3 regions of the Neobacillus sp. Soil_C_43 genome follow, and region 1 is predicted to be linked to each of the others. Evidence: riboswitches for the same ligand, from Rfam matches in the RefSeq annotation. Region 1 holds a riboswitch; each other region holds the start of a gene.

Region 1 (7,743 bases):
CAAAATACGTTTCAAACGGCATATAGTTTTCACCTTGTACACTAAGAGCCGTGTTGTAAAGGTCTGTTACCGCAATATAGGCAACGAGCGAAGAATCCTTTAAGCCAATAATGAACTGATTGGCAAGGGATGGAATTGATCTTTTGAAAGCCTGTGGGAAAATAATCCTTCTCATCGCGAGTGAATAGGTCATTCCAAGCGACCTGGCCGCTTCCAACTGACCGCGGTCAATTGATTGAACCGCTCCTCTAAAAATTTCTGCGATATACGCGCCCGCATGAACACCCAGTGCTAATGCCCCCGCCGTGAAGCTATCCAAGTTCACGATGTTGGCAAGTCCATAATATAAGAACATGATCTGAACAATCAGTGGGGTTCCGCGAATAATCCCAATATAGATGTCGGCAATGCGATTTAATAGTTTACTAGTGGAGATTTTGAAGGCGGCAAAAATGATACCAATCACCATCGCAAATAATAAAGAGATTGCTGTAATAGAGATCGTCATCCAAGAAGCTTTCAAAAAAGCAATTCCATGCTCACTAAAAATACTAATAATATTATCTAAAAAAACCACGAGGCTTACCTCCTTAATTTGTCAAAGGGGGACAGTCCCCCTTCGACACAATTTCTTACTTTTCCATTACGTTGGTGTTGAACCATTTCATACTGATTTTTTCATACGTACCATCGTCAATCATAGACTGGATCGCCTCGTTTATTTTGTCAGCGAGTTCTTTGTTTCCTTCAGCAACCGCTACGCTTACACGGTCTTCGTTCAACAATTCACCGATTGCTTTGATTTTTAGACCTTTTTCATTTTTCGCACTTACCCCAACAATTTTGTCAGTGATCACCGCATCCAAGCGCCCAAGTGCCAAGTCTTGAAGAGCGTTGACGTCTGTTGGATAGCCTTTCACTTGATCAGATAGATCCTCGGCCATATCCTTCCATGTGCTCGCTTGAATAACGCCTATTGACTTACCCTTAAGGTCATCCTTTGATTGAATAGCTGTGTTGCCTTCCGCAACAAAAATCTGTGCACCAGATAGATAATATGGATTCGTGAAGTCAACCTGCTTATCACGCTCAGGTGTAGCCGTCATACTTCCGATGATTGCATCATATTTCTTCGCTTTTAACCCTTGAATAATCGTTTCCCATGGATTTGTTACAGGATTTGCTTCTAGGCCGATCCTCTTCGCAATTTCTGTTCCGATTTCAACGTCAAATCCAGTTAATTTACCGTCTTTCTTAAAGTTTAAAGGCGGATATTGCCCAGTCATAGAGAACGTTAAGGCACCTTTTTTCACTAATTCATTCTTGCCACTGCTAGCTTTTGCTGCTTTTTCTCCGTCAGCCTTCTCTGTACCACAAGCTGATAAAAGTAACATCATCGCCGCAGCTAATAAAATTGCAAACTTTTTCATAAATATACCTCCCTAGTTGATAAAAAAACACCGTCACATATGCGCATGACGGTGTTCGATACACCCTCATCAATTAGCATTGGCGAAGATAGTTCTCCACAATTCCAAGGAACTGTGACAGTTCTGCCCCTATTCGAGTGCAGACCCAGCTTTCTGAAAAAAGTGATTTCAGAAGCTTCGGCGATTAATCCTTTTTCCTATTTTCATAGATTTCACTGAATCTCCCATAGGATACTAATAAAAATCGCGACCTCTACCCCATCTAATGCTTAAAGACGAGGATTTTTATATTTAGTTTGACGAAACTTTTTTTAGTATATAAAAGTATTCTAACAAATGCAATAATATTTTTAGTGGAATTTACATCCAAATGAAAAACCTTGACGGGTTTTCTTTCTTGAGATACATTTTTCTAAAATACCAAACTTCCAAATTACTAGAAAAGAAGGTTAGGCGTATGTTGCACTGTCGAGAAGATGTATTGGCATTCACGAAACAGCTCGTAAACATTGAAAGTGTCGTAAATACTTATGGCGAAAAAGCCATTGCCCAGGCTTTATATGCAATGATTTCCTCATGGCCCTATTTTTCAGAAAATCCAGGCCAACTGGTTTTAGAACAGACCCACAATGACAATCAAGAGCGGTATAATGTGCTGGCGTTTGTCAAAGGAACAAAGGGCACGAGCAATCGAACCGTCATCCTAATGGGTCATACGGACACAGTCGGAATTGATGATTTTACTCACTTAAAAGATCAGGCCTGCTATCCCGAGGAGCTAATGGAATCCTTGAAAAAAGAGGATCTGCCCGCTTCTGCACAAAAACATTTACAGTCGGGAGATTGGATGTTTGGTCGTGGCGTCCTTGACATGAAAAGCGGAGTTGCTAGTCATCTTTATCTCTTAAAATATTACTCGGAACACCCTGAGGAATTAGACGGAAACCTGGTTCTTTTAGCAGAATGTGATGAGGAAGACAGCTCACACGGTGTTCTTTCTGCGTTAAAAACATTGAAACGCTGGAAAAATGAACATGGTTTCTCCTATTCCGCTGCGATTAATGCTGACTTCGTGGCGCCGCGCTATGAAGGCGATGACAATCGGTATATCTATAAGGGAACGGTCGGAAAACTGTTGCCATCGTTTTTTATTACAGGTGCAGAAACGCATGTAGGCTCAGCGTTTGAAGGCCTCGATCCTAACTTTATCACGGCTGAACTGACTCGACAAATCAACTACAATCCAGAGCTTTGTAACGAAGCGTTTGGCGAGACGACCGTGCCTCCTGTTTCGTTAAAGCAAATGGATTTAAAGCCATCCTATACGGTTCAAACGGCTTTGTCTGCTTATGTGTATTACAATTTCTTTATCCATTCCTGGTCTCCAAAGGACGTACTTGAAAAATTAAGAGAACAGGCCCATATTGCATTTACCAATGCCCTGACTTCTTTTGAAGATAGATATAAGCAGTACAGTACATTGAGCGGTGAACCTTATGTCCAGCACCCTTGGAAGTCGAGGGTCATGACGTACGAGGAAATGGAGCAATTATTAGTTTCTGAGAACGGCGAAACGTTCACGGCACATATGGATAAGTTTAAAGAGAAGCTTTTAAATAATACGGAATTAGATACGCGCATGTTTGCTGCGAGAGTGGTGGAGGAAGCGTGGAATTGGATGAAGGATAAGAGCCCTGCGATTATTCTATTTTACTCATCCTTATATTCTCCTAGGATCGAATTGACTGGAAAAACAGAGGATGAATTGAACTTGATCCATGCGTTGGATGAAGCGGTAGAGGAAATACAGCCACATTATCCACATCCGATTGTGACGCGAAATTTCTTCCCGTATATCTCGGATATGAGTTTTGTCGCGCTGAGTGATGATGAAGCAGGCATTAAGGCCGAAACCAGCAATAATCCTGGATGGGGCACGAAGCTCTTTGTTGACTACCAAGACATCCGCGACATCAATGTACCTGTAATCAACATCGGACCATACGGCTTAGATGCACACAAAAAGCTCGAACGAATGGAAATGACCTACTCACTAGAAGTTGTTCCAAACCTAACCAACCTTGTGATTCAGAAAGTATTAAACAAATAGCTATTTTAAAGCACTTGTTGATTGGAGTGGAAGGCGCGAAGACTCCTGTGGGAGTATGGTTCAGGGGAGACCCCGCAGGCGCAAGCGCCGAGGAGGCTCGCCGAAACACCCACGGACCGCTCGCGCCTGGAACGGAAATCAACAAACTATTTAATAGAGCGGTTTTTTAAAAAGCTTGTAGACTTCCTACAAGCTTTTTTTACTATAAACATGTAAAATAAAAGGAAATTAAGTAAGAAAAGCGGAAGCTCCTTGGTCAGCCCCGACAGGCAAATGTTCTTCAGCAAGAAAAGTCGCTCTTTAACTTTTATTGCTGAAGGTTATTTGACCCGAGGGGCTAGGCGCTGGAGCTGGACAATTCTCGAAGTCGCATTTTTTACATTCTTATTATATGAAAAACAGGCATAGGGGGATGGTTGTGAAGAAAGTATGGATTATTCCGTCCATTATTTTTCTGGTATTACTGGCCGGCATCTATGGAGCCAATAAAGTAATCAACAGCGAGGCCGTTTCCGGAAGTAAACAAGAGAAAGTAGAGGCGGAAGCTGTGGATGATTCTCCAACTCTTGTGGATGAAACTGTGGATGAGGACAGCGAACAAACAGATAAAATTGGCGGCGTTCAATACGATATCGGCATTGACAACACCAGCTCCGAATATAAGGTCATTGAAGTGATGCATAAGATGACGCACCAAAAAGTGAAGGCAGAAGAAAAATGGGGGGCCATTCCTATGGTGCCTGACACCATTAATCGCGTGTATGAAATCGTGAGCAACCGTGATTTTGACCGAAAAGACCAATTGCTGGCCCTTCTTGAAAAATGGAAGGCGGGTAATTTTGCGGCAGTCGATGACGCTCACAACTACTTCTGGCAATACCAAGGCGGCACCGTCGGGCAGGCCTATGGAATCTTAAGTAAAGCAGAGGAAGAAACCTTTATCCTGAATAATTTTGGTGATGACATCGCAAAAGAAGTAAGCTCGCAGCCATAGCGGAGCTTACTTCTTCTTTTAACCCTACAGTAAATTATGGTTTCGCATTGATCGTCCAGGCAAGCATAAACATGAGAAATGTAAATAGGAGAATAAATACGTTGATCCCCAATCCCCACCACGCATACAGCCTTGGCCGCCTTCTCGTAAATAGTCCGATTACACCAAAAATGATGCCAAACATTGGATTTTTCACTAAAAAGAAATCAGGAAAGGTTTCTGTTTTTAACAATAAGGCTGCATTAAGAATCGCAAGTGAAAATAGCCCCCATACGAACGAAAGAATGCCAGCCAGCCCAACCAATTTACTGAGTGTGGACTTCTTTTTTATTTCCAGTTCCATAGCTTTACCTCCCCTACCTTAACGGACCTAACCTCTTTCATCTGCTCTAATTTTCTAAGTTCTGGCGTTGGTCCGGTCACTACAGCGCCATATACGTGAATCCCCTGTTTCTTTAAATAAGCAATCCGTTCTTTTAATTCCAGCGACTTGGCTCGTGCTACTTTTGTTGCCACTTCTTCATTCTTTGAAAGTTGTGTAAGAATATCCAGGAACACTTCTTCATTGGTTTGTTCTCTACCGTTGAAAGGGGACCAAATGGTTGAATCAACTTGGGCAGGATAGCCCAGTGCAGTGATTGGTACACCCTCCTTGTCAACTTGTTTAGCTTCTAGCCCCGTATCCACTGCTAACCAGCGTACTTCTGTTGCCTTTGGCATGATTTGTTCGATCTCCTCCGGCTTATGCAATGTGGAAAACGACACATACACTTCTGCGACCGTTCCATCTGGAAGGCCTTTTAATATATCCCATTCTCCCCCCGTATCATAAGGAATCTTCGCTTCTGGATGAAGCAATGTTTCCGTTTCTACACTCGGGATTTCAGGCAACGGACGGTCTAAAAGGGTCGTCTTTTTAGGGAAATTTGGATGATCAAGTGCGAAGTAAATATCATAGTCCCCTACTTTATAATCCTCTTTTCCTATACGTTTATTAACATCGAACAGGATGTGCATGGAAAATAACCCAATCTCGTCTTCAATTTTGATTTTTTCCAAATTGATATTAGGCTCCGTTAAGTAAATCGTATTAGAAGCAACCTCAATAAGCTTGTCAGCCCTTCCTCCGATTGCGTAATAAAAATAGGTGATTAGTGTCATGACTGGGATGATCAGTAACAGGACGGCAAGACTTATGAAAATATTCGTTAGTCTTGCGTGATTTTTGCCCATGTTAAAAATGGTTCGTTGATCTTCTTCAGTAAGAAATTGACTCGTCTTATATTGCTGTTTCGAATTTTTAATATAATTTTGATAGAGTTCATCATCGTTTGGATTCATGTTATCGCTCATCTGTACATTCCCTTCTTTTCACTTTGTCTACCAATTTTTTTCGTCCTCTAAATAAGTGGCTTTTTAATGTATTTAACTTTAAATCAAGAATATCTGCGGCTTCCTGATACGGAAGATCATGCAGATCGCATAGGAGTACCGCGTGCTTTTCATTTTCCTGTAAGCTATTAATGTCCCATAACAATTGGTTTAACGATTCTTTTTCTAGTATTGTCTTCTCTGGTGTTGCCAGACTGACACCACCGTGCTTATCCATTTCATCTTCAATAATGACTCGTTTATTTTTCCTTTGGAAATCGATGAATGCATGATAGGCAACCTTAAATAGCCAAGCTCTAATATTCCTAATTTCATAATCTTCTAGTGACACATAGGCTCTATAAAAAGCTTCCTGAACGAGGTCTTCCGCTACAAAGTGATCTTTCGAAAGGGAATATAAATATCGATACAAATCATTTAGATTCTGTTTAAATACATCTTCAAGCTGCACGAACCATCCCCCTTTCACCTAATCCACGTTTCACATTACCAAAAAGTTGCAATTTTAACAAAATATTTAATTTTTTTATACAAAAAAGAGAAGTGCATTCACACTTCTCCCGGCTCTTGCATTTATTTCGGTTTCACCGTTTGTGGCGGCTCCTCCATCCATCCGTGCTTAATCATAATTTTCGCGCCTTCATGCGCATATTCGAAAATATCCTTCATGAAGATTGATAGCTTCGCCGGCAGGTCATTTCGTAAGCTAAATGCCGTTCCGACAGAGTTACCGCCTAAAGAAAAGCTACAGAACAGGCTGACGCAGTACATCATGATTTTATCTGAGAAAGGCGTAAGGGTTGAAGTAGTGATATTCCCACCAGCAGTAGCCGGAACAGGAATATTATTTTCTAATAGGACCTCACTCATCTCTTTTATGATGGCTGCTGCCATCTCTCCACCCTTTGTGAAAAATTTACGCACATCCTTTTTTTCCGCACATTGGGCAAATCCGTAAATCAATTGCATCCCCGTCACATTGGATTCGATGGCATGATAAATATTTGCCAGCTCCACCGTGTTGAGAGAGCGTTTCCCGCTAAATAGGTTAAATCCACCTAGATAGTTGGTATCTTTGACAAACTCCACTTCCTTAGTGGTTGAAACATACGGCGAACGGGGAATTAACCCTTTTTCCAGTAGGTATTTAGTACATTGATGATAATATTTTTGTGTCATACTTGTGAGGTTCTTATAGAGTTGAATCATATCATCGCGATAGGACATTGTGATATTTAAGGTGTGCATCGCCATGCTGATTTCTTTAATCATTCGGACAAACATGATATCAAAACCATTATCATAGAGCTTCGGGACTTCTTTATTTACATCTTTGTCCGTAAATCCGATTGGAACAGGGATTCCTTCACTTTGAAAAATACGGACGATCTGTTCGATATAAGGACTAATCTCCTCATATAAGTCCGCCATGATTTTCTTAGCTTCATGGTCATCTACTTTTTCAATAAAGTACTCTAACATATGTTTAATCATCGTCTTTTGTTGATAGGTCATCCATAATGTTCCGATCTCGGATGACGCTAAAGCTGGTACTTCAGGCATGTAAATCTCTCCTCAGTTCAACGTACTTTTTGTTAGTTTGAACTATGAATGCTTTATCATTCACTTTTAATAATAATAGTAGAGATCCTCCATCCATCATTTTATATATATACTATTTTTTCCCATCTAAGTATTTTATAATACGAGATGGGCCTTCTATTATTTCTAAGGGGAATATGTAATGAAACAGACAGAGATCACAAACCCAGTTTGGGCTTATTTTGTCTTAATTGGGGGAGGAATATTTGCTTTAA
Region 2 (7,743 bases), on a different contig from region 1:
ACACCTTCGTTTCACTGATCGTTGTCTCATTCGGTGTCGCCATCGCACTTGGAATGAAATTAGATGAAATCATCGCAACAATTGAGGCCGGATTAGGCGGAACTCTTGGACATATAGCACTAATCTTCGGACTTGGTGCCATGCTGGGTAAATTAATTGCAGATTCAGGAGGCGCGCAGCGGATTGCGATGACTCTCGTTAATAAATTTGGCGAAAAGAATATTCAGTGGGCTGTTGTGGCTGCTTCATTCATTATCGGTATTGCTTTATTCTTTGAAGTAGGATTAGTCTTATTGATTCCAATCGTATTTGCCATTTCGAAACAATTGAAAGTTTCTATTCTATACCTTGGTATTCCAATGGGAGCAGCATTATCTGTAACACACGGATTTTTACCGCCGCATCCAGGACCAACTACCATCGCAGGTGAATATGGTGCCGATCTTGGCCAAGTATTACTTTACGGTTTTATTATTGCTGTTCCAACTGTCATTATCGCTGGACCTTTATTTACAAAGCTAGCTAAAAAATTGAATCCTGCATCATTTACAAAAACGGGTGATATCGCCTCTTTAGGGGAACTAAAAACATTTAAACTTGAAGACACACCTGGATTTGGTATCAGTGTATTTACGGCAATGCTTCCTGTTATATTAATGTCGATTGCTACTATTATTACATTGCTTCAAAAAACAATGGGATTTGCAGATAATAGTTTACTAGCCATTATCCGTTTTGTTGGCGGTGCATCCCCTGCCATGGTGATTTCTTTATTAGTTGCTATTTATACAATGGGATTAGCGAGAAAGATTCCAATCAAAACGGTAATGGATTCTTGTACTGAAGCGATTTCACACATTGGTATGATGCTCTTAATCATTGGGGGCGGCGGTGCTTTCAAACAAGTATTAATTAATGGTCATGTAGGTGACTATGTAGCTGAATTATTTAAAGGAACTTCTATTTCACCGATTCTTCTAGCATGGATTATTGCAGCCATTTTACGTATCTCATTAGGTTCCGCTACAGTGGCAGCCTTAACCACAGCTGGTTTAGTTATTCCGATGTTGGGTCAAACCGATGTAAACCTAGCTTTAGTTGTACTTGCAACTGGTGCTGGTAGCTTAATTGCCTCACACGTTAATGATGCTGGTTTCTGGATGTTTAAAGAGTATTTTGGTTTAAGCATGAAAGAAACATTTGCCACTTGGACATTACTTGAGACGATTATTTCAGTAGCTGGACTAGGATTTATTCTATTACTAAGCTTAATCGTATAACAATTTTGGGGACAGTCCCCCACCGCTTTAAAGTGGTGAGGGACTGTCCCCTCTTTATTTATTTTCCGTCTACTACTTCTTTCAAGATTTCATAAGATCGTTTTTGTTTTTCAGGGTCATAGATATACGATACAGCCATGATTTCATCTACTTCATAGTAATTTTGGAATGAAGTCAACTGATGTTGGATGGTCTCTTTGCTTCCTAATAGTGTAACACTGGACATAGAGGTAGCCATTTCTTTTTCCATTGGATTCCAAATCTGATCCATGTTATCCACTGGTGGTCGTAATGGATTCCTAGAACCACGAACTACATTCAGGAAGAATTGTTGCATAGTTGTAGACAACCATTCGGCTTCATTATCAGTCTCTGCGGCAATCACATTTAAACAGACCATCATATATGGTTTATCCAAATACACTGAAGGCTGGAAACGACTGCGATATATTTTAATTGCTTCTTCCATGTATCTAGGTGCAAAGTGGGAAGCAAAGACATAGGGAAGCCCTAGACTTGCTGCTAAATAAGCTGAATCTGTGGAAGAACCAAGAATATAGAGTGGAATATTTGTCCCCACACCAGGATAAGCTTTCACATAGCTTTGTTGATCCTCTGGACCAAAGAAGGTTAGCAGCGCCTTAACATCTTCTGGAAAGGTGTATACAGAGTCATTTTTAGAGCGTCTTAAAGCATTAGCTGTCATCATATCTGTACCGGGAGCACGCCCAAGTCCCAAATCCACTCGTCCTGGGTATATGGTCTCCATGGTACCGAATTGTTCAGCAACCACTAGAGGCGCATGGTTAGGAAGCATAATCCCACCGGACCCCACACGTATGGTATTGGTATGTTCTAAAGTATGCTTGATTAGAATCGACGTAGCTGAACTAACAAGGGTGGGAGTATTATGATGTTCTGCAATCCAATAGCGTTTATACCCCATCTTCTCTACTGATTGGGCAAGGTCCACCATTGAATCAATCGCTTCTTTCGATGTTTGACCATCTCGAATCGGTGCTAAATTTAGAACAGAAACGGGTATTTGAATTGATGCCATATTAAATTTGTCCTTTCATTTTGAAAATATATTACTATACTATCAATTGGAACACAGGAAACAAACTTAAATGCTTACTAATCATGAAAAAGAGGAGGTCATCCCCCCTCTTACATTTTTCCTTGAATTTTTAAAAGTTACGCTACTAAATACTTTTTTCTATTAAAACTATTTACCGTTGTTCCTACTTTGCTGCTGTATCGTTACATGTTTTGGCCTTTCGGGGTACGCGCCTTTACCATCATCAGGCCCAGTAAGGTCATTTCTTTGATCCAAGACTTTCCCCGTATATTCTATTGGATGTTTTCCAGACATTTCTTTCACCTCAAATTATTTCATTTCTATTCCTCTAACTCTTCTTTCCTTGAAACTTCATTTTCATCTCAGCTTCACTCATATTTGGATTTTTTCTTGGTGTACTTTTATTTAGTGCTTTTTTTAATTCGACAGTTGCATCATCGTTTGTATTATACTTTCCGTCCATTTTTAACTCCCTCCTTTTTGTTATTTATTATGAACGGAATTAAGATGTTCATTCTTACTTGATATTGACAGCATTATAGGAGCATGTTATATTTATCTCGAATTAAAGATATTTTAATCCAAGATAACATTAAAACCTATTCAGTATACTAAAAGATTAAAGTTGGAATTATATAGGAACATAAAATTGAAATCGTTGGAGGTTTTTTGATGAACGGATTAAAAGGCATTCACCATGTAACAGCTATTACAAGTAGTGCAGAAAAGAATTATGACTTTTTCACCTATGTTTTAGGAATGCGCTTAGTAAAGAAAACAGTCAATCAAGATGATATTCAAACCTACCATTTATTTTTTGCTGATGATAAGGGCAGCCCAGGTACTGATATGACATTCTTTGATTTCCCAGGTATTCCAAAAGGAGTGCACGGGACGAATGAGATATCAAAAACCTCCTTCAGAGTACCTAATGATGCAGCTATAGAGTATTGGGCGGAACGATTTAATCGTTTAAATGTGAAGCACTCAGGAGTAAAGGAGTTTTTTGGTAACAAATCTTTATCCTTTGTAGATTTCGATGACCAACAATACCAATTAATTTCCGATGAAAAAAATAAAGGAGTTGCAAGCGGCACACCTTGGCAAAAGGGGCCCATCCCTTTAGAATACGCCATCACTGGTTTGGGACCTATCTTTGTTCGTGTAGCCAATTTCGATTACTTTAAAGAAATGATGGAAAAAGTTCTTTTGTTTAAAGAAATTGCCCAAGAGGAAGCTTTTCACTTATTTGAAATAGGAGAAGGCGGTAACGGTGCCCAAGTGGTTGTGGAATACAATGCAGTACTGCCCCCATCCCAACAAGGCTTTGGTACTGTCCATCATGCAGCATTTCGTGTGGAGGATCGCACGGTTTTAGAAGAATGGATGACTCGGATTGAAGGCTTCGGATTCGGTACCTCTGGTTTTGTTGACCGCTACTTTTTTGGGTCATTATATGTCAGAGTGGCACCTCAAATCTTATTTGAATTTGCTACAGATGGTCCTGGATTTATGGGAGATGAACCCTATGAAACCCTCGGAGAAAAACTATCTTTGCCCCCATTCTTAGAAACAAAACGTGGCCAAATTGAAAAAATGGTTCGTCCAATTGATACAGTTAGAAGCACAAAAGAATTAGTGAAAGAATATAATTAACACTCAATCACCAAAGGAAGCTTGAGATTCAGACCATCCTCAAGCTTCTTTTTTATATTCAAAGTCTCATCTTTTAATCATTGTTGAAAAAGAACAATTATTTGAATTAAATTCTTTACTCTTAACAAATCCCATTTTTTCATAAAGATGAATGGCCCTCTTATTAAAATTGGCCACAGTTAAACGGATAGGAAAGTTCTTATATTTTTCTTTAATCAAGTCAAGGATAAATGTACAGTATTCATAACCATTCCCTTTTCCGGTTTCTCCGGGATGCATTCCAAGTCCAAAATCAATAAAACCATCAACATAGGCTCCAATCTGCTGACCTGTCGGAACCTGGGCAGACTCTCCGACACAAAAAAACCCTATTAAATTTTTTTCAGCGTTAACTACAGCATAATAACTGCCATTCAATAGTTCTTGTAGGGATTCATTAGTTAATTCATTATTATAAAAATCATATGGATGGTTATATTTCCAACCTAATACGTCTTTAGCATATTGTTCATTCATTTTGTGAGAAATTAGTTGCACTATCAAAACCACCTCTTTATTTTAATGCTTTTCACTATAATATAACATTTTTAGATAAATATGGAATTATTGCACTTCCCGCCTTGGCTTCTTTTCTTTTTTCTTCCAAATTCCTTGTATAATAATAGAAATTCTGTTATAGTAACAGTCATTTAAATATTTCTTACTTCAATACCATTTGAAGTGAGGATAGAGGCGCAAAAACCATGAGTACACAATTCGAGGAGAATGAGATCCAATGACCATTGTGAAAAGGGGAATTTGCCGAAGCGGAAAGAATCTCATAAATCTTGAAGCTGGTTCTGCTATTGAATAAATACAGAACTGTCATATAGGAAACTATATGGAGGGCTATCTCACGCATGGGAACAATTATTTAATCATGTTTCTAGTGCAGCAGCGAACCCTCGTTGCTGCTTTTTTGCGTTGACTATTAAGGTGCCTTCTCCGTTATAATTCTAAAAAACTATATAAAGGGTGAGAATGATGAATTTTGGCCAAGTTTTAACCGCGATGGTTACGCCATTTGATCAACAAGGAGAAATTGATTATATTGCAACAAAAGAACTCATAAATTATTTAATCGCAAATGGTTCTGATGGATTGGTAATTGCTGGAACTACAGGTGAATCTCCCACATTAACAACTGAAGAAAAAGTGGACTTATTTAAATTTGTAGTAGATGTGGTTGATAGCAGAGTTCCTGTCATTGCAGGAACAGGTTCCAATAATACTAGAGCCTCTATTGGCTTAACAAAGCAAGCTGAGAATGCTGGAGTGGATGGAATTATGCTGGTTGCTCCCTACTACAATAAACCATCTCAAGAAGGATTATTTCAACACTTTAAAGCAATCGCCGAATCAACCACATTACCAGTTATGCTATATAATATCCCAGGACGAAGTGTAATTAATTTAACTGTCGAAACAATCGTCTCTTTATCAAAGATTAATAATATAGTTGCTGTCAAAGAAGCAAGTGGGAACCTTGATGCAATGGCCGACATCATCAGCCAAACTCCTAGTGACTTTACACTTTATAGTGGAGACGATGGATTGACTTTACCTGTTTTAGCGATTGGTGGAACAGGAGTGGTCTCTGTTGCATCCCATATCATTGGAAATGAAATGCAGACAATGATCAATAACTTTAAGAATGGTGATCTAAAGGAAGCCGCAGCAGCACATCGTAACCTCCTTCCAATAATAAAAGCATTGTTTGCTGCACCAAGTCCAACACCAGTAAAAGCAGCATTAAAAATGATTGGTGTTCCAGTGGGTGGTGTCCGTTTACCTCTTGTCCCATTAACGGATGGAGAACAACAGACATTACAAAAGAGCCTCCCAATCAATTTACTAAAGGTACACTGTTAGTAGAGAAGAAAAGTCAAAAAAAAGTTAGAAAAACCTCTTCGATTGATTCTATTTCCCTTGAGAATTTGTTATAATTAAGTAGTTTTAACACTATTGAGGGGGAAAAAGATTTCATGTCAGTTGAAGTAGGCAGCAAAGTCCAAGGAAAAGTAACAGGAATCACTAATTTTGGAGCATTCGTCGAATTACCTGGAGGTACAACAGGTCTAGTGCATATTAGCGAGGTTGCAGAAAGCTATGTAAAAGATATTAATGACCATCTAAAAGTAGGCGACATGGTTGAAGTTAAAGTAATTAGTGAAAAGGATGGTAAAACTGCCCTATCCATTAAAAAAGCGATAGAAAAACCTGAAACATCATCTTATTCACAACGCCCGCCACGTCAGGGAAGATCTGATAACCGTTCAAAAGACTTCCGTCCAAAAGGGAATTTTAAACCTAAAGAAACATTTGAAGATAAAGTGGCTAAGTTCTTGAAGTCTAGCGAGGAAAATTTATCTTCTCTTAAGCGCAACACAGAAACAAAACGCGGTGGTCGAGGCGGAAGACGCGGATAACATCAACGTTTAAAGAATTGTTCATATAGAAAAAGAGGTTGACTCTATAGAAAGGGTCAACCTCTTCTTTGCATATTGCTACGATAAAACTGATTTAACATTATTTTTGAATTGAACCTCTTCAATAGCTGGGTCAACAGTAACCTGATTACCTACTACCATTAAATACTCCTCAGGTGTTTTTGACGCAATAATCACCCCTTTCTTAATAAAAGATTGACTTCCAACTACAGAATTCTCCAGCCAAACATTTTCTTCTACTACAGTATGAGGTAAGATTACCGAATTTTTTATATGTGCCCCCTTTCCAATTTTAACACCATTAAATATTACTGCCCTTTCAACTGAACCACTTATTTCGCAGCCATCACTTATTAAACTATGGTGTACTTTGGCACTCCTATCTATATATGAAGGAGGCTCATTATTTTCAACACTATAAATTTTCCATTCTGGAGCTTGTTGAAAAATATTTGTTCCTTTATTTAACAGATCCAAATTTGCCTCCCAAAAGCTTCTAACCGTTCCCACATCTCTCCAGTACCCATGAAAATCGAAGGATGACAAATGAAATCCCTCGTCTAGCATGGAGGGAATAACATCCTTGCCAAAATCTCTGTGTGTAAATTCCTTTTGCTCTTCCTTAATTAAAGTATCTTTTAGAATTGGCCAATTAAAAATGTATATTCCCATCGATATTAAATTGGTTGTGGGCTTTTGCGGTTTTTCTTTAAATGCTAGAATTTTATTTGACCGCTTATCAATTTCTAGTACACCGAATTGGTGTGCATTTTCCCATGGAACTTCCATAACCGCAATGGTACAATCAGCATTTGTTTCAATGTGATGCTGAAGCATCTCTCTATAATCCATCTTGTAGACTTGGTCAGCTGAAAGAATGAGTACATAATCAGGATTGTGTTGCTCGATGAATTGAAAGTTCTGAAATACTGCATGTGCCGTACCATCATACCACTCCACACCTAAACCGTCCCGTTGGTATGGTGGAAGGATTATTAATCCCCCAAACCTGTCTGCAAGCTTCCATTGATTACATTGACCAATATGCGAATGTAATACTAGGGGATTATATTGAGTTAAAATCCCCACAGTTTCTATCCCTGAGTTTTTGCAATTACTTAAGGCAAAATCAATGATACGATATTTCCCCCCAAACGGCACAGCTGGCTTTACGATAGTTTTTGTTAGTAAATTAAGTCTCGTTCCCCTCCCACCCGCTAACAGCATGGCTATCCAA
Region 3 (7,743 bases), on a different contig from region 1:
ACCGCTCGACACGCAGCGGAGTTTTGGATGATTGAACCAGAAATCGCTTTTGGGGAGCTTCCTGATATTATGGATCTTGCTGAAGAGATGGTTAAGTCTGTTATTGGTTATGTTATTGAACAAGCGCCAGAGGAAATGAACTTCTTCAATAGTTTCGTTGAAAAAGGCTTATTAGATCGCTTAAATAATGCCTTTACGGCGGATTTCGGCAGAGTGACGTATACAGAAGCAATTAACCTGTTAAAAGAATCCGGTGAAAATTTTGCTTATCCTGTTGAATGGGGAGCAGACCTACAAACAGAGCACGAGCGATATCTGTGCGAAAAAGTGTTCCAAAAGCCAGTATTTGTTACTGACTATCCAAAAGAAATTAAAGCCTTCTATATGAGATTGAACGAAGATAATAAAACAGTTGCTGCCACAGACTTACTAGTTCCAGGAATTGGAGAGTTAATTGGAGGTAGCCAGCGTGAAGAGCGTGAAGATATTTTAGCTGGAAAAATTAATGAACTTGGTATGAATGAGGAAGATTACTGGTGGTACTTAGAGCTAAGAAAATACGGCGGAACTAAACATTCTGGTTATGGCCTTGGATTTGAACGTTTAATTATGTACTTAACTGGTATGACAAACATCAGAGATGTCATTCCATTCCCAAGAACTCCAGGAAATGCAGAATTTTAAGTCAAAAAAGACCAATTCATTCAGTGAATTGGTCTTTTTGTGAATTTTTCACATTATAGACAAGCATAAAATTCGTCTTCGAGAATTGTCCAGCTCCAGCGGCTAGCCCCTCGGGTCAAATAACCTTCGGCAATAAAAGTCAAAAGGCGGACTTTTCTTGCCGAAGAACATTTGCCTGTCGGGGCTGACCAAGGCGCTTGCGCTTTTCTTACTGTAATTCTTCTTCAAAATAAAATGTACCTGGGTGCTCTTTAACGGTATAGGAATATCTCTTCATATTTTTTACATATTGCCATTTTAAGATCGTGACATTTTCACCAGTTTCTTTAATGTTTACAGTTTGGCCGCTACTATATCGGTTGTTTGAATTCTTCATTTAATTACACCCCTTCTATATTACAACTTAAGTATAACACAAATTAATTTATTCTATTTGTCCTTCATTTAGGTTATACTATAAAGTTAAAAATTGGAAACACTGCCTTTTCCTTTCATTTTTAATGCTACTATGATATGATGGTTAAAAGTGAGGTGTCATTTTGACAAATTATAAAGCAAAAAAGAGTAACCTCAAGGCCTTATTATCAAAAAACGGCATGGACTTGGTTGGTTTGGAAAAGAATACTAATATACCTAGAAGTCAACTCAATGACTATTTATCCAAGAAGGTAATGAGTTTAAATTCTGCAATGACCATTTCCAAAGAATTGAATTGCAAGATTGAAGATTTATATGTATGGACTGCTGAAGAAGCATAATCTTAAAGAAAAAAACAGACTCAAATGTGAGTCTGTTTTTTTAGTTTTTACACAATTACATATACAAAACACGCAAAATGCTTGTTCTTTCAAAAGATTTAATTGGATAAATCGCATTTATCTAAAGGAATTACTTTAGTTTTATTTTTAAATTTGTATCCCAACCATAAGATAAGGAAAAGCGGTAATCCAATATAGGAAACCAACACACCATTCCAATCGATAGTGCTTCCCATAAAGGCTGAATAGTTTTGTCCTAAAACAACGAATCCGCAGACAGCAAAAGCGAAAATAGGACCGAAAGGGAAGAATTTTGATTTATATGGTAATAAACTTAAATCCATTCCTTGAGCTATAAAGGCTTTTCTGAATCGATAGTGACAAATTGCAATTCCAAGCCAAGCGATAAAGCCGGACATGCCTGAAGCATTTAATAACCAGACATAAACCGTGCCATCTCCGAAGAAAGAGGCAAGAAAAGCCAAAGTACCGACTAAAGTTGTTGCAAATAGAGCATTGACAGGTACACCATTTTTATTTAGTTTCCCTAGAAACTTGGGAGCTTTTCCTTCACGTGCTAAGTCCCAGAGCATTCGGGTAGAAGCGTACATACCAGAATTACCGGCAGATAAAACTGCTGTTAAGATAACCGCGTTCATTACTGAAGCAGCAAAAGCAATTCCAGCCTTTTGAAAGACAAGAGTAAAGGGACTAACCGTAACATCACCATTCGCTAAATTTGCATTTGTAAAAGGAATTAGAAGTCCGATTACTAAAATAGCTAGTACATAAAATAAAAGAATTCGCCAAAATACTTGTTTCACTGCTCGTGGAATAGCTTTCCTTGGATCTTCCGTCTCACCAGCAGCAACACCTAAAAGCTCTGTTCCTTGGAAGGAGAATCCAGCTGCCATAAAAATTCCCAGCATTGCCATAAAACCGCCATGGAAAGGAGCATCACCAACTGTGAAATTTTTGAAGCCGATTGCCTCATCTCCCATGATACCGAAAATCATTAGTGTACCAATTATGATAAAGACAATAACCGTTACTACCTTTATTAAGGAAAACCAGTATTCTGCTTCACCAAATCCTTTAACAGAAAGATAATTTAATAGGAACATAATGACTAAAAAGATTCCACTCCAAATGAAGGATGGTGTTTGTGGGAACCAAAATTTCATGATCATCGTAACAGCTGCTAACTCGGCTGCAATGGTAATTGCCCAGTTATACCAGTAATTCCAACCTAGTGCAAAACCTAAGGAAGGATCGACGAATTTAGTTGCATACGTACTAAAGCTTCCAGCAACGGGCATATAGGCTCCCATCTCTGCTAACCCCTGCATCAAAAAGTAAACCATTAGACCAATAATAATATAGGAGAGAATAGCTCCGCCTGGTCCTGCAGAATGTATGGCCCCGCCACTGGCAAGGAATAAACCTGTACCAATTGTTCCTCCAAGAGAAATCATGGTAAGGTGACGAGATTTAAGGCTTCGTCTTAACTCTGAGGGTTCTTTTTTAGGTGATAAATCACCATTATATTCATTTTCTTTTAATACTTTTGCTGTTTGCATTATCTTTACTCCTTTTTTGTTTTCTTTCTTTTTTCGAGAAGGAGTTTGGAATAAAAAATGCCATCGAAGTAGAATCGATGGCATTATCAATACCCCGCATCATACCTTCCGAAAGATAGCTCAACACGAATGGCTGGTAGGTCCAATTCGTGACAGTTCTGTTCCTATTTGGAGACAGCCCCAGCATGCATTGTCAGAGAGTAAAGCACACTTCGGCAGTTTTTCCTTTCAAACGGGGTCAAAAATGTCTCTGCATCTCATCCGCTTTACTAATAAAAACCGCGACCTCTACCTCATCGGTTTGATGAGGATTTAGCTTATGAAATTAATATATTTCTAAAGTATAAATAATATTGTACATTTGTCAATATGTTTTTCTTGAATAACTTTTTTACTCATTCAACCTAACCGTAATTGACAGATAATTAAATCTTTTGGAAAAAAACTATTAAATTTACTTTAAAAATGATAATCGGTATTATTTTTAAGTATAATGATGGCAGGTATTCGGAGGTATTTTCCATGCGGATTTTTGGGATTATTACGGGATCACTAATTGTTGTACTAGCATTTAACCTTTTTTTAATACCTCACGAAGTGTTAAGCAGTGGACTGAGTGGTATTTCCATGATATTAGGTATGGTTACTCCACTAAATACTGGATTAGCAAATTTCCTTTTGAATTTTCCGTTACTGGTTATTGGGTACAAAATGTTAGGCAAAAAATTTATTATGAACTCGATCTTTTCAGTGCTTATTATATCAGTTGGGCTCTATGTAATACCTGTCTATGAAATTGCAAATGATAGGATATTGTCCTCCATTTTTGGCGGCGCTTTAACAGGTCTTGGGGTGGGTATTGTCTTCCGAAGTTCTGGTTCTACAGGTGGCTTTGATATTATTGGTATGATCGTTTCGAGAAAAAAGGACTTTCCAATAGGTACACTTTTATCAGGTATGAACGCAGTTGTTATTTTGATAAGTGGATTTATGTTTAACTGGGATGCTGCACTGAATACCTTAGTATCTATTTTTGTAACAGGTAAAGTAGTTGATGCCATCTATACAGACCATGCTAAGCTAACGATAATGATCATCACTGATAAAGGTGAAGAGATGAGATCACATCTATTAACTAATCTTTACCGAGGATTGACAATTATGGATGGAGTTGGCGGCTACTCCAATAATAAACGAAATGTATTAATAACAGTGATCTCACGATATGAATTAAATGAAATTAAAAATCTAATTGTTGAAGTAGATCCTACAGCATTCGTCAATATAACTGAAACGATAGAAGTTATGGGACTGTTTCATCGTCCCAGTCCCTCATAATAAAAAATGGGCCTGCACTATACTTATAGTGAGGCCCATTTTTTATCAATTATTAATGTATTTTTCAAATACAAAACCAAAATCTTTCACACAATACTGTTTTTTACTATCTTCTAACCATTGAAAAGCTGCTTGGTTCAGCATTTTAAATTGAACAACTAAATTGCTATCTGGACTTGTTATTCGACCTAGAGTGGTAGAGGCAACATCAAGGCTTTGTTTGGCAAATTGAAGACTAATTTCATTTTCATGAGATATTTCAGCAATTTTTATTAAAGCTTTATATAAATCTTTCACTTCCTCAATATGCTTCTTATGAACGTCAATCGAGAAAGGCTGTGAACCAATTTTAAACTTAATTTCAACATCAAGGTCTACGGTCCCAGCTGTTTCAAGTTTAACTTCAGAAATCCGATTGGTTGCATAGCTATATCGATGCAGCATGCGCTTCTTACTTGTAGCACTTGTACCATCAAGGTGAATTAGGGCATTGTTTGTAAAACAATATTCATCCGATTTTGATTTAATTAGAAAATAAATCTTCTCATTATCTTCGTGCATAACATAATCATCAGCATCAACCTTATCATAATTCTCTGGCTTGATAACAGAACCAACATCACTTAATCCTAAAATATCAGCAGCTACTTTTCCAAACATTCTCTCAACCTCACTTTTTAAGAATCTTGACATACATATGTACGAACGAAGATTCATAAAGTTTCAGATAATTATTTTTTTGATAGAAATCACTTGATGGTTTCCCGTTTTTATTGGAGAATACAAATATAATTTTATTTGAATTTTTAGTAAAAGGGGGTATAGGAGCATTGCGGCCTATCATTTTAGGTGTTTTTGCAGCTTTCTTTTTTGCATTTACATTTATATTAAACAGATCAATGGACTTGGCTGGTGGAAGCTGGATATGGAGTGCATCACTCAGGTATTTTTTTATGGTACCCTTTCTTTTATTGATTGTACTTAGTAGGAAGAACCTTAAACCATTGCTTGTAGAGATGAAAAGTCGTCCAACATCATGGATAATTTGGAGTACAGTGGGTTTTGGATTGTTCTATGGCCCCATTTGTTTTTCTGCTGCCTATGCACCAGGTTGGTTAATCGCAGCTACTTGGCAAGTAACCATCATATCTGGTTCCCTACTAGCCCCGCTTTTTTATGAAACAATCCTAACTAAAAATGGACCTTTAAAAATCAGGGGGAAAATTCCTTACAAAGGCTTACTTATGTCAATGATTATATTACTTGGAATCATTCTCATACAGCTTGAACAAGCTAATCATTTATCATTTCTTACAGTTAGCTTAGGTGTGGTTCCTGTTTTAATTGCTTCGTTTGCCTATCCATTGGGAAATAGGAAAATGATGGAGGTATGTGGTGGTCGTCTTGATGTTTTTCAACGCGTGTTAGGAATGACTATAGCCAGTCTGCCTTTATGGATTATCCTATCCATTTATGGAGTGATAGATGGTGGATTACCGAGCATGGGACAAACTATTCAGTCAGGGCTGGTTGCTATTACCTCTGGAGTCATTGCAACGATACTATTCTTTCGAGCAACAGACTTAGTGAGAGGGAATATGCAAAGGCTTGCCGCTGTAGAGGCTACTCAATCGATGGAGGTTTTATTTGCACTTATTGGAGAGGTGTACATACTAAATTCTGAACTTCCAACTTTGTTATCGTGGATTGGCATTTTGTTAGTCATGGGTGGAATGTTACTTCACAGCTATGTGTCACAAAGAAGAGAATTATCTAAAGACCAAACCGTTAGCGTATAAGTTAGTATAACCACAAAAATCCTTATCAATATGAATTGATAAGGATTTTTGTGGTTCCTGCTATTAACCGTTAAGATAGGGGGTGAGTTTATCAATTGTGGCTTGTAAGAGTGCTGCGTTTTTTTTGTACATCGCTTTTGATTTTGCACAATTAGTTTCAAGTGAAAAAATTTCTAAATCTGCCTGTGCTTTTTTTAAGGTTGCCAGTAATAAAGGACGCTGGGCGGGTTCTGGCACTTGTATCTTATCATCATATAGATCAACAGTCAGTTCACCATAGGAATCCACCTGACCTAGAAAAACATTATCAAGTGTCACACCTAGTTTTTCTAACTCGGTATATAACCAGCCTCTACCTTTCCCTGCACATCTTAAAGGTTCATCAACAATGTTCCCGTCCATAATGACTGTTTGTGGTTCTTTTTCATTCGGCATTTTCATTTGTAAATCTTTGGGTGTCAAAGGTCGGTTTTCTCGTTTTAATAAGGTGCTTAAATTTCCTCGAGGTTCTAGAACGGCAAATTCAACATCAGCAATTTTAAAGATATCTTTTTGTCGAAGTAGGGCAGATAATTCATCAATAGTGTATTTCTCTTTTTTTAGATTTTCCTCTAAGATCTTTCCGTCTTTAATTACGACAGTCCCTTTACCTTCTGCAAAGTCACTAAATTTTTTACTTTTTATTGCTAAATAATTCACTAAAAAGGTAACAAATCCAAAAACAATGAGTGCCAATACACCGTGAAACATGTTACTTTCAAGTCCAGTAACTACTTCACCCGCAATACTTCCTATTGTAATACCGGCAACATACTCAAAGAAAGAAAGCTCAGATATTTGCTTCTTTCCAAGTACTTTTGTAGTGATAAATAAAAGCAGCAAGAAGAATAATGAACGCCCTATAATAAAAAGCCCATCTGGCATAATTTATCACCTCATTTTAGGATCCGCTGTACTGAGGCTCATTTCGTTCAAGCTCCAAAACTCGATACTGAAGATCCTTCCTTATTTCTTCAATAGTTATCGTAGCTTCATGAAAAAAAACTTGTGCTTCTGTATCAAGTGAATTTAACGCCATGGAAGATAATTGTGCCTCAATTCCTTTCATGGTAGAAAGACATTGTTTAACGTTTGAAGCAATGGTCACATGAACAACTTCCTTTCAGAAATCAAAAAATGAAAAAGGGGTTGGCAGATATGCCAACCTATTCTATCTTATTGATTATATTGCGGCTCTTCACTAAGAATCTCTTGAAGACGTGGTTCAAGACTGTCAAGAACGGATTGTGTTTGTTGAGCGGCTTGTTGATATAGCTGTTTTGCATTTTGGTTATCTGTAGCTAAAGCAAAGGTTTCAAAGCTTGCCTGAGCACTTTTTAGCCCTGCCAATGCTTGTTTTACTTGTGTTCCAACTGTCATGTTTTATCCTTCTTTCGTGGTAGTAATTGAATTACAAAAATAGTATGTGAGTTTTTTACTTGCTTATGTATTTTAACTTATTAACTTGAGACTTAAAAATTTTCCAATTGATGAAAAGTACTTATAACTCCTGCATATAGTTTTATCATTAATAAATTTATTTGA

Evidence for each region. A riboswitch is a leader RNA that binds a small molecule or an ion and turns the genes downstream of it on or off. The one in region 1 is predicted to bind lysine.
Region 2: it holds a riboswitch for lysine, as region 1 does, so the genes downstream of both, dapA (4-hydroxy-tetrahydrodipicolinate synthase) here and AC3A54_RS16315 (ABC transporter substrate-binding protein) in region 1, are expected to answer to the same signal.
Region 3: it holds a riboswitch for lysine, as region 1 does, so the genes downstream of both, AC3A54_RS00075 (amino acid permease) here and AC3A54_RS16315 (ABC transporter substrate-binding protein) in region 1, are expected to answer to the same signal.

Annotation. Positions count from the first base shown of each region.
Region 1 covers NZ_JBDGJV010000012.1:96,830-104,572, forward strand. The annotation lists gene AC3A54_RS16310 (amino acid ABC transporter permease) at 1-577, opposite strand, end outside; gene AC3A54_RS16315 (ABC transporter substrate-binding protein) at 633-1,430, opposite strand; lysine riboswitch at 1,512-1,694, opposite strand; gene AC3A54_RS16320 (M20/M25/M40 family metallo-hydrolase) at 1,888-3,540, shown strand; gene AC3A54_RS16325 (DUF6241 domain-containing protein) at 3,959-4,534, shown strand; gene AC3A54_RS16330 (hypothetical protein) at 4,569-4,877, opposite strand; gene AC3A54_RS16335 (anti-sigma factor) at 4,862-5,887, opposite strand; gene AC3A54_RS16340 (sigma-70 family RNA polymerase sigma factor) at 5,877-6,377, opposite strand; gene AC3A54_RS16345 (DUF3231 family protein) at 6,500-7,489, opposite strand; gene AC3A54_RS16350 (hypothetical protein) at 7,671-7,743, shown strand, end outside.
Region 2 covers NZ_JBDGJV010000026.1:40,199-47,941, forward strand. The annotation lists gene AC3A54_RS23630 (GntP family permease) at 1-1,280, shown strand, start outside; gene AC3A54_RS23635 (LLM class flavin-dependent oxidoreductase) at 1,339-2,340, opposite strand; gene AC3A54_RS23640 (hypothetical protein) at 2,509-2,655, opposite strand; gene AC3A54_RS23645 (hypothetical protein) at 2,690-2,824, opposite strand; gene AC3A54_RS23650 (ring-cleaving dioxygenase) at 3,034-4,017, shown strand; gene AC3A54_RS23655 (GNAT family N-acetyltransferase) at 4,084-4,554, opposite strand; lysine riboswitch at 4,737-4,916, shown strand; gene dapA (4-hydroxy-tetrahydrodipicolinate synthase) at 5,041-5,928, shown strand; gene AC3A54_RS23665 (S1 domain-containing RNA-binding protein) at 6,042-6,485, shown strand; gene AC3A54_RS23670 (glucose-1-phosphate adenylyltransferase) at 6,564-7,743, opposite strand, start outside.
Region 3 covers NZ_JBDGJV010000001.1:7,552-15,294, reverse strand. The annotation lists gene asnS (asparagine--tRNA ligase) at 1-684, shown strand, start outside; gene AC3A54_RS00085 (hypothetical protein) at 893-1,060, opposite strand; gene AC3A54_RS00080 (helix-turn-helix domain-containing protein) at 1,224-1,442, shown strand; gene AC3A54_RS00075 (amino acid permease) at 1,541-3,022, opposite strand; lysine riboswitch at 3,131-3,321, opposite strand; gene AC3A54_RS00070 (YitT family protein) at 3,545-4,360, shown strand; gene AC3A54_RS00065 (PH domain-containing protein) at 4,406-5,020, opposite strand; gene AC3A54_RS00060 (DMT family transporter) at 5,191-6,159, shown strand; gene AC3A54_RS00055 (DUF421 domain-containing protein) at 6,223-7,083, opposite strand; gene AC3A54_RS00050 (DUF1657 domain-containing protein) at 7,100-7,306, opposite strand; gene AC3A54_RS00045 (DUF1657 domain-containing protein) at 7,375-7,578, opposite strand.